DNA from 2 places in the Actinomadura citrea genome. Region 2 is predicted to be linked to the other one. Evidence: predicted binding sites of a transcription regulator. Region 2 holds the regulator's gene; the other holds the start of a gene.
The links. The regulator HspR, encoded in region 2, represses chaperone genes until heat shock. The targets are predictions, from matches to a motif close to ANTTGAGTCNNNNNGACTCAANT.
Positions count from the first base shown of each region.

Region 1: a site for HspR is predicted at 2,772-2,794, ahead of lon (endopeptidase La). Genes of this name have one in related genera too.

Region 1 covers NZ_JACCBT010000001.1:6,228,059-6,233,900, forward strand. Annotated here, with positions in the region: gene BJ999_RS28670 (VanZ family protein) at 1-213, opposite strand, end outside; gene lon (endopeptidase La) at 340-2,736, opposite strand; gene BJ999_RS28680 (hypothetical protein) at 3,013-3,540, shown strand; gene BJ999_RS28685 (MFS transporter) at 3,792-5,033, shown strand; gene BJ999_RS28690 (bifunctional helix-turn-helix transcriptional regulator/GNAT family N-acetyltransferase) at 5,673-5,842, opposite strand, start outside.
Region 2 covers NZ_JACCBT010000001.1:479,095-484,936, reverse strand. Annotated here, with positions in the region: gene dnaK (molecular chaperone DnaK) at 1-386, shown strand, start outside; gene grpE (nucleotide exchange factor GrpE) at 380-1,036, shown strand; gene dnaJ (molecular chaperone DnaJ) at 1,121-2,299, shown strand; gene BJ999_RS02390 (heat shock protein transcriptional repressor HspR) at 2,305-2,751, shown strand; gene clpB (ATP-dependent chaperone ClpB) at 2,814-5,411, shown strand; gene BJ999_RS02380 (hypothetical protein) at 5,479-5,842, opposite strand, start outside.

The DNA.
Region 1 (5,842 bases), 5.7 Mb from region 2:
CTGGTCCATGTAGAACCGGAGCGACCGGCCCGGATCGGTGTTCCCGCCCGCCTGCCCGTTGTCATGGACGGGCGTCAGCGTGAGCTTGAACGCGAAGTAGAAGAAGACGCCGAGAAAACCCAACGCGATGATCACGACCATCACGCGCAGGGCGACGACATACCAAGGGACCCTCTCGCCCGCGGCCGCGGGCTGCCACATTTCGACCAACACGCGGCGCGGTCTGCCCCGTCCGCCCCGGTTCATGCGCCGCCCCGGGTTTCGGGCGTCCGGATAGTCCATTGAAGTCAGAACGCCCGTACCGGGATGAACCCGGCACGGGCGTTCCGTGCGTCGCGATCAGACGGCGACCGGGGTGGTGGCGGGCTCCAGGGCCAGGTCCAGCACCTCGCGGACGTCGCTGACGGCGAACACCGTCATTGTCTCGAGCACCTCGGCCGGGACGTCCTCCAGGTCCGGCTCGTTGCGCTTCGGCACGATCGCGGTGGTGATGCCGAGCCTCGACGCGGCCAGCAGCTTCTGCTTCAGCCCGCCGATCGGCAGCACCCGCCCGGTCAGCGACACCTCGCCGGTCATCGCCACGTCCGAGCGCACCGGGCGGCCCGACAGCAGCGACGCCAGCGCCGTCGTCATCGTGATGCCCGCGCTCGGGCCGTCCTTCGGGATCGCGCCGGCGGGCACGTGGACGTGCACGCCGCGGTCCTTGAGGTCGCCGACCGGCAGCTCCAGCTCCGCGCCGCGCGAGCGCAGGTAGCTGAGCGCGATCCGGGCCGACTCCTTCATGACGTCGCCGAGCTGGCCGGTGAGCGTCACGCCGGTGTCGCCGGTCTCCCGGTCGGCCAGCGACGCCTCGATGTAGAGGACGTCGCCGCCCGCGCCGGTGACGGCGAGGCCCGTCGCCACGCCCGGCACGCCGGTGCGGCGCTCGTTCCTGCTCAGCTCGACCTCCGGGGTGAACCGCGGCCGGCCGAGGTAGTCCTTCAGGTCCTCCGCGCCGATCCGGACGGGCAGCGCCGCCTTCCCGAGCGCGACGTTGGCCGCGACCTTGCGCAGCACCCGCGCGATCGAGCGGTCCAGGGACCGCACGCCGGCCTCCCGGGTGTACTCGGCCGCCAGCAGCCGCAGCGCGTCGTCGCCGAAGACCGCCTCGGACGTCTCCAGGCCCGCCTTGTCGAGCTGGCGCGGCAGCAGGTGGTCGCGGGCGATCGTGACCTTCTCGTCCTCGGTGTAGCCGTCCAGCTCCACCAGCTCCATCCGGTCGAGCAGCGGCCCGGGGATCGCCTCCACCACGTTCGCGGTGGCCAGGAACAGCACGTCGCTCAGGTCGAGCTCCACCTCCAGGTAGTGGTCCCGGAAGGTGTGGTTCTGCTCGGGGTCGAGGACCTCCAGCAGCGCCGCGGTCGGGTCGCCCCGGTAGTCGGCGCCGACCTTGTCGACCTCGTCCAGCAGGACGACGGGGTTCATCGTCCCCGCCTCGCGGATGGCGCGGACGATGCGCCCCGGGAGGGCGCCCACGTACGTGCGGCGGTGCCCCCGGATCTCGGCCTCGTCCCGCACGCCGCCCAGGGCGACCCGCACGAACTCGCGTCCCATGGCCCGCGCGACCGACTCGCCCAGCGACGTCTTGCCGACGCCGGGAGGACCGGTCAGCGCCAGCACCGCGCCGCTCCTGCGCCCGCCCACGACGCCGAGGCCGCGCTCCTCGCGCCGCTTGCGCACGGCCAGGTACTCGACGATGCGCTCCTTGACGTCGTCGAGTCCGGCGTGGTCGGCGTCCAGGATCTCCCGCGCGCCCGCGATGTCGTAGGCGTCCTCGGTCCGCTCGTTCCAGGGGATGTCGAGGACGGTGTCCAGCCAGGTGCGGATCCAGCCGCCCTCGGGCGAGGCGTCGGACGACCGCTCCAGCTTGTCGACCTCCTTCAGCGCCGCCTCGCGCACCTTCTCGGGAAGGTTCGCGGCCTCGATCCGATCCCGGTAGTCGCCCTCCTCGTCGGCCGGGTCGCCGTTCAGCTCGGCCAGCTCCTTGCGGATGGCCTCCTGCTGCTGGCGCAGCAGGAACTCCCGCTGCGTCTTCTCCATGCCCTCCTGGACGTCCTTGCGGATGGTCTCCGCCACGTCCAGCTCGGCGAGGTGGTCGCGCGTCCACCCGATCACCAGGGTGAGCCGCTCCACGACGTCGACGGTCTCCAGGACCTCGATCTTCTGCTCGTCGGTGAGGTACGGCGCGTACCCGGCGTTGTCGGCCAGCGTGGAGGGGTCGTCGATCTGCTGCACGACGTCCACGACCTGCCAGGCGCCCCGCTTCTGCAGGATCGCGCTGACCAGCCCCTTGTACTCCTTCGCCAGCTCCTGCACGCGCCCCGTCGCCGGCGGCGCCTCCACCGCCGTGCCCTCGACCCACAGCGCCGCGCCCGGCCCGGTCGTCCCGGTGCCGATCCGCACCCGCTGCACGCCGCGGACGACCGCGCCCGGCTCACCGCCGGGCAGCCGCCCCTCCTGCTCGATCACGCCGAGCGTGCCGATGCCGGCGTACTGCCCGTTCAGCCGGGGCACCAGCAGCACCCGCGGCTTGGTCGCCGACCGGATGCCCGGCCCCTGGGTCTGCGCCACCGCCCGCGCGGCCTCGACGGCGGCCCGGACCTCGCCGCTCTCCGACAGGTCCAGGGGCACCACCATGCCGGGCAGAACGACCCCGTCTTCCAGGGGCAGCACCGGCAGCGTCAGGGTCTCGCTCATGCTCAGCTCCAACTCCGTAGGACACCCAACCGCAAGATTGAGTCGTACACACTCAAGAAAACGGAGCAGCATTTTGTTTCCGCAGCAACGTTCGCTCTCAGCGATCACACCCGGAGTCCATCCGGCCCCAGGGAAGGCCGTGGCCTTGGCTCCGCTGCCGCCGAGGCCACGGCCGGATGGTGGGGCGCTCGGGCGGTATCGCACCCACCGGAAGCGCGGGACGGGTCCGCACAAGATCGGCCGGACGCTCAGACCGGACGTGACAGGCTCGGTCCCGTGAACCCGCGCCAATACCGTTATGTCGGACCTGCCGACATCCTTGAGCAGGCGCCGCCGGGGCGGCGCGGGCAGGCGATCGTGTCGCAGGGCGACCTCGCCGCCTGGTTGACGGGGCAGACCGCGCAGGACGCGGGGGAACCGTTCACCTACGTCATCGACCTGGGCGGGACGCTGCGCCTGGCCCCGCAGCGCAGCGAGCACGTCGCCTGCGCGGGCCGCGAACCGGTGCTGGGCGCGGGTGAGATCACCTTCACCGCGGAGGGCGGCGCCTGGACGGTCGGCGAGATCAGCAACCAGTCGACCGGCTACTGCCCCGAACCGTCCTCCTGGACGGCCGTCGCGGCCGCTCTCGACCGGGCCGGCCTTGAGCGTCCTCCCGGGTTCACCCACCCGATCGTGTTCCGGCGTTGCCGCCGATGCCGCCAACGCAACATCGTCAAGGACGACCACTACGCCTGCGCCGTCTGCGGGGGCTCCCTGCCGGCCACATGGAACATGGACGAGCCCGGGTCCCCCGTGCGCTGAGCCCCGCGCAAAACCGTTTGCGGATGGGGTGAGGGGCGTGCCAGGGTCGGCGCGAAGATCTTGGGTGCGCTACGGGAGGTCGCGCGTGTTCACCGTTTCCGGCAGGTCCACGACCGGCGCCTCGGCGGCGGGGCGCGCGGCGGCCTAGGCCGGCACCGCTCCACGACGCCGAGGCGGTTCCCGCGGGGGTCAGCCCCGCCGTCCCGGCCTGCGCGGATTCCGCGCCGGTGTCGACCCGACGTGGAGCATCCGTGTCTTCCTCCCTGCCTCCGGCGGACGCCTCGATCGACCGCCGAATGATCTTCCTTCTGGCTCTGACCTGCGGCGTCGCCGTGGGGAACATCTACTTCCCGCAGGCGGTCAGCCCGCTCGTCGCGTCCGGGCTGGACGTGGCGCCGAACTCGGCGGCGCTGGTGGTGACCGCGGCGCAGTTCGGGTACGCGGCCGGGAACTTCCTGCTGGTGCCGCTCGGGGACCGGTTCCCGCACCGGCCGCTGGTCGTGGCGATGCTCGCCGTCACCGGTGCGGCGATGCTCGGCGCGGCGGGCGCGCCCGGCCTGGGGGCACTGGTCGCCGCGAGCGCCGTGGCCGGTGTCACGACCGTGGTCGCGCAGGTCATCGCGCCGATGGCGGCCGGCCTGGTGGCCGCCGAGCGGCGCGGGGCGGTCATGGGGACGCTGCTGGCCGGGTCGATCGGCGGCATCCTGCTGGCCCGCACGTTCGGCGGGCTCGCCGGGGAGTGGCTCGGCTGGCGGGCCCCGTACCTGATCGCCGCGGCCGCCACCCTGGCGATCGCGGTGGCGCTGGCGTTCGCGCTGCCGGCGACCGACCCGCCGTCGCGGCAGTCCTATCCGGCGCTGCTGGCCGCGCCCCTGCGGCTGTTGCGCGAGGAACCGGAACTGCGGCGGTCATGCCTCTACCAGGCGACGGTCTTCGGCGGGTTCCAGGCCGTCTGGACGGGCCTCGCGCTGTACCTGACGGGCCCCGAGTACGGGTTCGGCGCCCAGGCGGTCGCGGTCCTCGCACTGGTCAGCGCGGGCACCATGGCCGCGACGCCCGCCGCGGGACGCCAGGTCGACCGGCGCGGCCCGGACCCGGTCAGCCTCGTCGCGATCACCGGGACGATCGCGGCGGCGGGAGTGCTGGCGCTGGGCGCCCTCGGCGGCGCGCCGGGGCTCGCGGCGCTCGGCGCCGGGACGCTGCTGCTGGAGATCGCGATGCAGTCCGGCATGATCGCGAACCAGGCGCGGATCTTCGCGCTGCGCCCGGACGCCCGGAGCCGGATCAACACCGCCTACATGACCTGCGCGTTCCTCGGCGGCAGCACCGGATCGTGGCTCGGCGCGGGCGCCTGCACGCGGTTCGGCTGGACGGCGGTCTGCGCGCTCGTCGCCCTGCTGGCCTGCGTCGCGCTCGCACGGCACCTGCTGCGCCGCCCCGACCGCGCGGACCACCTGGGCAATGCGGAGGCAAAGGCGCCTTCGCGATCTTGATTCTTTGCCGGGGGGCCGGTTTACGTGCGCATGACGCGAGGGTACTTAACGCAACGAGATCGTGACGCAGGGTGAACGACAGGTACTCGGGCGGCAAAGCCCCAGGTCGAACGGCGGGAGGCGGCGAATGCACCACAGCGAGAGTGCGAACCGGCCCGTCTCCGCGCCCCCTTCCCCGCGCGGTCCGGTCCGTACGGCCGAGAACGTTCGCGGCGTACCGCACCGCGGCCGGCCCCGCCCCCCAGCGGGAGCCGCGGAGGGCGGGCACGGCGACACACCTCGGGTCCTCGGCCGTACCGGACCGGCCCCGCGCCGACGTCCTCCCCTGGGCCCCGTGCCGCTCGCCCCCGCGGCACCGGCGCCCCCACAGGCCGGGCCGGCCGCGGCACACCGCCGCGCCGCCGGTCCGGCCGCAGGCATCCGGGCGCCGCGCAGGCGCCCTCTCCCGAACGCCGGGCGAGCGCCCGCGCCCGGCGCGGCTCGGGAAGGAGGTGGGAGCCAGACCCGACTCGAACCGGCGCACAGCCGGTGAGCTCAGGCGGCCGGTACTCCGTCCGACCCCCGTCCCGGCCGCCTACGCAGTCAGGGATCGCTGCGGAGCAGGGCCCGTGGAGGAGCGACACCCTCCACGGGCCTCGTTCACAGCTTCCGGATCCAGACCTGCCCGTGCACGACGTCCCCGAAGCGCTCCATCGGCTCCTCCTGCTCCTCCAGGACGAACCCGGCCCGCTCGTAGAGGCGGTGCGCAGGCTGTTGCAGCGCCGTCGTCCACAGCATGATCTCAGCGTAGCCCGCCTTGGCGGCGAAGC
Region 2 (5,842 bases):
TCGCCGAGGAGGACCGCCGGCGCAAGGAGGAGGCCGAGGTCCGCAACCAGGCCGACACCCTCGCGTACTCGACCGAGAAGTTCCTGCGGGAGAACGACGAGAAGGTCCCCGCGGAGCTGAAGACCGAGGTGGGCGATGCGGTCGCCGAGGTCAAGAAGGCCCTGGAGGGCACCGACGTCGACGCGATCAAGGGCAGCGCCGAGAAGCTCGCGCAGGTGAGCCAGAAGATGGGCGCCGCGATGTACGCGCAGAACCCCGAGGGCGCCCAGGCCGGCGCCGAGGACCACGGGCCGACGGCCGGCGCCCAGGGCGGCGAGCCGCAGGACGACGAGGTCGTCGACGCCGAGATCGTGGACGAGGACAAGCCGAAGGGTGATGCATCGTGACGTCCTCTCCCAACGGGGACGAGGAGAAGGAGGGCCCGGTGATCCGCGACAAGCGGCGCATCGATCCCGAGACGGGGGAGGTCCGGGCGCAGGCGGGGGAGTCCTCGCCGGCCCCGGAGGCCCCGGTGGGCGGGGGCGGCGCCAAGGCCACGGGTGAGGAGGACTCCGCGCTGAAGACCCAGCTGGCGGAGCGGCTCGCCGACCTCCAGCGCCTGAAGGCGGAGTACGACAACTACCGCAAGCGCGTCGAGCGCGACCGGGTCGCGGTCCGCGAGCAGGCCCTCGGGCAGGTGCTGTCCGAGCTGCTCCCGGTGCTGGACGACATCGGCCGCGCCCGGGACCACGAGGAGCTCACCGGCGGGTTCAAGTCCGTCGCGGAGAGCCTCGAGGCGGTCACCGGCAAGCTCGGCCTGGAGCGGTACGGGGAGAAGGGCGAGCCCTTCGACCCGGTCGTGCACGAGGCGCTGATGCACTCGCTCTCGGCCGAGGTGACCGAGACGAGCGTCACCGACGTCCTGCAGCCCGGCTACCGGATCGGCGAGCGGATCCTGCGGCCCGCCCGCGTGGCGGTGGCCGACCCCGACCCGGGCTCCGGGGCCGGCGAACCCGGCGACGGGCCGGGCGACGCGGACGACGAACCGGGCGAATGACTCCCAGGGGGCCCGCCCGCGAGGGCGGGCCCCGCAGGGGCCTGAAGACATGTGGCAAGTGGCGATAGCAGAAGGCGGGGCGCCGTGAGCACCAAGGACTACCTGGAGAAGGACTACTACAAGGTCCTCGGTGTCGCGAAGACGGCCTCGCAGGAGGAGATCAAGAAGTCCTACCGGAAGCTGGCCCGCAAGTACCACCCGGACGCCAACAAGGGCGACGCGGAGGCCGAGGACCGCTTCAAGGAGGTCTCGGAGGCCTACGACGTCCTGTCCGACGAGAAGCGCCGCAAGGAGTACGACGCGGTGCGCTCGATGCCGGGCGGTTTCCGCGGCCAGCAGGGGGGCGGGTTCGGCTTCGACCTCGGCGACCTGTTCGGCCAGACCGGCGGCGGGACGCAGCCGGGCGGCGCCGGGGAGCGCATCGGCGACCTGTTCGGCGGCCTGTTCGGCGGGCGCGGCGGCGCCGGCGGCGGCACCCGCACGGCGGGGACGCGGCGCGCGCGGCGCGGCGCGGACGTCGAGACCGAGGTGACCCTGTCGTTCGGCCGCGCGATGAACGGCGTCACCGTCCCGATCAAGCTGACCAGCGAGGCGGCCTGCAACGGCTGCCGCGGGACGGGCGCCAAGGCCGGCACCGTGCCGCGCGTGTGCCCGAACTGCGAGGGCACCGGGCACGAGACCCGCAACCTCGGCAACTTCGGCTTCCAGGAGCCGTGCAAGGAGTGCCGCGGCCGGGGCCTGGTCGTGGACGACCCGTGCCCGATCTGCCACGGCAGCGGCCGCGCGACCGGCACCCGCACGATCCAGGCCCGCATCCCGGCGGGCGTGGCGGACGGGCAGAAGATCCGGCTGAAGGGCAAGGGCGCCCCCGGCGAGAACGGCGGCCCGGCCGGCGACCTGTACGTGAACATCAAGGTGCTGCCGCACAAGGTGTTCGGGCGCAGCGGCGACAACCTGACGCTGACCGTCCCGGTGACCTTCCCCGAGGCGGCGCTCGGCGGCGAGATCCGGGTGCCGACCTTCCAGGGGCAGCCCGTCACGCTGAAGCTGCCCGAGGGCACCCCGAACGGCCGCAAGTTCCGCGTGAAGGGCCGGGGCGCGCCGCGGCGCGACGGCACGAAGGGCGACCTGCTGGTCACCGTCGACGTGCACGTCCCGCAGAAGCTCGACGAGCAGACGCGCGAGGCGCTCGACCGGCTCCGGACGGCGGGGGCGGGAGACGACCTGCGCGCCGACCTCCTCCAGCAGGCCAGACAGGAGTGATCTTCATGGATCCCTTCGGCGACGACACTCCGGTCTACGTGATCTCCGTGGCGGCGCAGCTGTCCGGACTGCACCCGCAGACGCTGCGCACCTACGACCGGATGGGCCTGGTGTCCCCCGGCCGGACGGCGGGCCGGGGTCGCCGCTACTCGATGCGGGACATCGTGATGCTCCGCGAGATCCAGCGGCTCTCCCAGGAGGAGGGCATCAACCTGTCCGGCATCAAGCACATCCTGGAGCTGCAGCGCGACAACGTGCGGCTCCGCGAGGAGCTCGCCAAGGCGCACGCCGCGCTGGAGGAGCTCGCGAACGAACTCGAATCGACCCGTGCGGTCGCGGCGCGGCTGGCGCAGCAGCGGCGGCACGGGGAACCGGGCCGCACTCCCGGCGCCGACCTCGTGCCCATCAGGCGCACGAGCGTCGTGGTGTGGCACGAGCGCAACTCGGACTGAACAGGGCAACTGTCGGGGGTCTGGGGGGTCCCCCAGATGGAACACGGCTACGGGGTGGGGTCATGGACTACAAGCTGACGCAGAAGAGCCAGGAGGCGCTGTCGGTCGCGGTCCGCAGGGCGGCGGCCGAAGGGCACCCCGAGGTGGATCCGCAGCACCTGCTGGTGGCGCTGATCGGGCTGCCGGACGGGACGGCGGTGCCGCTGCTGGAGGCGGTCGGCGCCGACTGGCAGGTGATCCGGCGGCGGGCCGAGGAGCAGCTCGCGGCGATGCCGAAGGCGCAGGGGTCGACGGTGGCGACGCCGCGGCTGTCCGGCCAGCTCCAGCGGTCGGTCAACACGGCGGCCAACCGCGCGCAGCAGCTGGAGGACGAGTACGTCTCGACCGAGCACCTGCTGGTCGGGCTGGCGGCGGACGGGGGTCCGGCGGCGGGCCTGCTGAAGGAGTTCGGCGCGACGCCGGAGGCGCTGCTCGACGCGTTCGAGAAGGTGCGCGGCCACGCCCGCGTCACCAGCGAGAACCCCGAGGGCACCTACCAGTCGCTGGAGAAGTACGGCGTCGACCTGACGGCGGCGGCCCGCGACGGCCGGCTCGACCCGGTCATCGGCCGCGATCCGGAGATCCGCCGCGTGATCCAGGTGCTGTCGCGCCGGACGAAGAACAACCCGGTGCTGATCGGCGAGCCCGGCGTCGGAAAGACGGCCGTGGTGGAGGGCCTGGCGCAGCGGATCATCGCGGGCGACGTCCCCGAGTCGCTGCGCGGCAAGCGGCTGGTCTCGCTGGACCTCGGCGCGATGGTCGCGGGCGCGAAGTACCGCGGCGAGTTCGAGGAGCGGCTGAAGGCCGTCCTGAACGAGATCAGGCAGAGCGAGGGGCAGGTCGTCACGTTCATCGACGAGCTGCACACCGTCGTCGGGGCGGGCGCGGCCGAGGGCGCGATGGACGCCGGCAACATGCTGAAGCCGATGCTGGCCCGCGGCGAGCTGCGGATGATCGGCGCGACGACGCTGGACGAGTACCGGGAGCGGATCGAGAAGGACGCCGCCCTGGAGCGCCGGTTCCAGCAGGTGTTCGTCGGGGAGCCGACCGTCGAGGACACGATCGCGATCCTGCGCGGGCTGAAGGGCCGGTACGAGGCGCACCACAAGGTGCAGATCAACGACTCGGCGATGGTGGCGGCGGCGACGCTGTCCGATCGCTACATCACCTCCCGGTTCCTGCCGGACAAGGCGATCGACCTGGTGGACGAGGCCGCGTCCCGGCTGCGCATGGAGATCGACTCCCGGCCGGTCGAGGTCGACGAGCTGCAGCGCGCCGTCGACCGGCTGAAGATGGAGCAGATGAACCTGGAGAAGGAGACCGACGAGGCGTCCCGGCAGCGCCTCGAACGGCTCCGCGCCGACCTCGCCGACAGGCAGGAGCAGCTGAGCGGCGTGAACGCCCGCTGGGAGCGGGAGAAGGCGGAGCTGAACCGGGTCGGCGAGATCAAGGAGCGGATCGACCAGCTGCGCGGCGAGGCGGCGCGGGCCGAGCGCGACGGCGACCTGGAGACGTCCTCGCGGCTCGTCTACGGCGAGATCCCGGCGCTGGAGAAGCAGCTGGAGGAGGCGTCGGAGGCGACCGAGACCCGCGACACGATGGTCAAGGAGGAGGTCGGCCCGGACGACGTCGCCGACGTGGTCGCGTCCTGGACCGGCATCCCGGCGGGGCGGCTGCTCGAAGGCGAGACCGCGAAGCTGCTGCGCATGGAGGACGACCTCGGCCGGCGGCTGATCGGGCAGGAGGCCGCGGTCCGCACGGTGTCGGACGCGGTGCGCCGCGCCCGCGCGGGCATCTCCGACCCCGACCGCCCGACCGGCTCGTTCCTGTTCCTCGGCCCGACGGGCGTCGGCAAGACGGAGCTGGCGAAGGCGCTCGCGGAGTTCCTGTTCGACGACGAGCGGGCGATGACCCGCATCGACATGAGCGAGTACTCCGAGAAGCACAGCGTCGCCCGCCTGGTCGGCGCGCCGCCCGGATACATCGGGTACGAGGAGGGCGGCCAGCTCACCGAGGCCGTCCGGCGCCGCCCCTACTCGGTGGTCCTGCTGGACGAGGTGGAGAAGGCGCATCCGGAGGTCTTCGACATCCTCCTGCAGGTGCTGGACGACGGCCGCCTCACCGACGGCCAGGGCCGCACGGTCGACTTCCGCAACACGATCCTCATCCTCACGTCCAACATCGGGTCGCAGTTCCTCGTCGACCCGACGCTGGAGAACGGGGCCAAGCGGGAGGCGGTGTGGAACGCCGTCCGGAACTCGTTCAAGCCGGAGTTCCTCAACCGCCTGGACGACGTGATCCTTTTCGACGCCCTGTCGACCGACGAGCTGACCCGCATCGTCGACCTGCAGGTGGACCGGCTGGCCGACCGCCTCGCCGACCGGCAGCTCACGCTGCGGGTCACGCCCGCGGCCCGCGAGTGGCTAGCGCTGACCGGCTACGACCCGCTGTACGGCGCGCGCCCGCTGCGCCGCCTCGTGCAGACGGCGATCGGCGACCAGCTCGCCCGCGAGCTGCTGTCCGGCGAGGTCCGCGACGGCGACGAGGTGGTCGTCGACCTCGACGAGGCCGCCGACCGCCTGACCGTACAGCGGTCCGGCGGCCTGAAGCTGACGAAGTGACGCGCTGACGAGGTGACGTGAGAAAGGCGGCCCCGGGGACTCCCCCCGGGGCCGCCTTCGCGGTGCGTCAGACTTCGAGGTTCTCCTCGATCTCGCGGAGGCGGTGGCGGGCCAGCGCCAGGTTTCCGCGGGTGCGGTCGAGGGCCATGTAGAGGAACAGCCCCTTGCCCTTGCGGCCCGTGACCGGCCGGATGACGTGGTACTGGCTGGAGATGCTGATGAGGATGTCCTCGATCTCCTCCTTGATGCCGAGCTGCTCCATCGTGCGGAGTTTGGCGCGCACCACCTCGGTGTTCCCGGCGCCCGCGACCTGCAGGTCGAGGCCCTTGGAACTGCCGAGCTGGCCGAGGGTCATCCCGCTGTTGTAGTCGACGACGGCGACGCCGATGGCCCCGTCGATCGTCATCATGTCCTTGAGGGCGAGGTCGAGG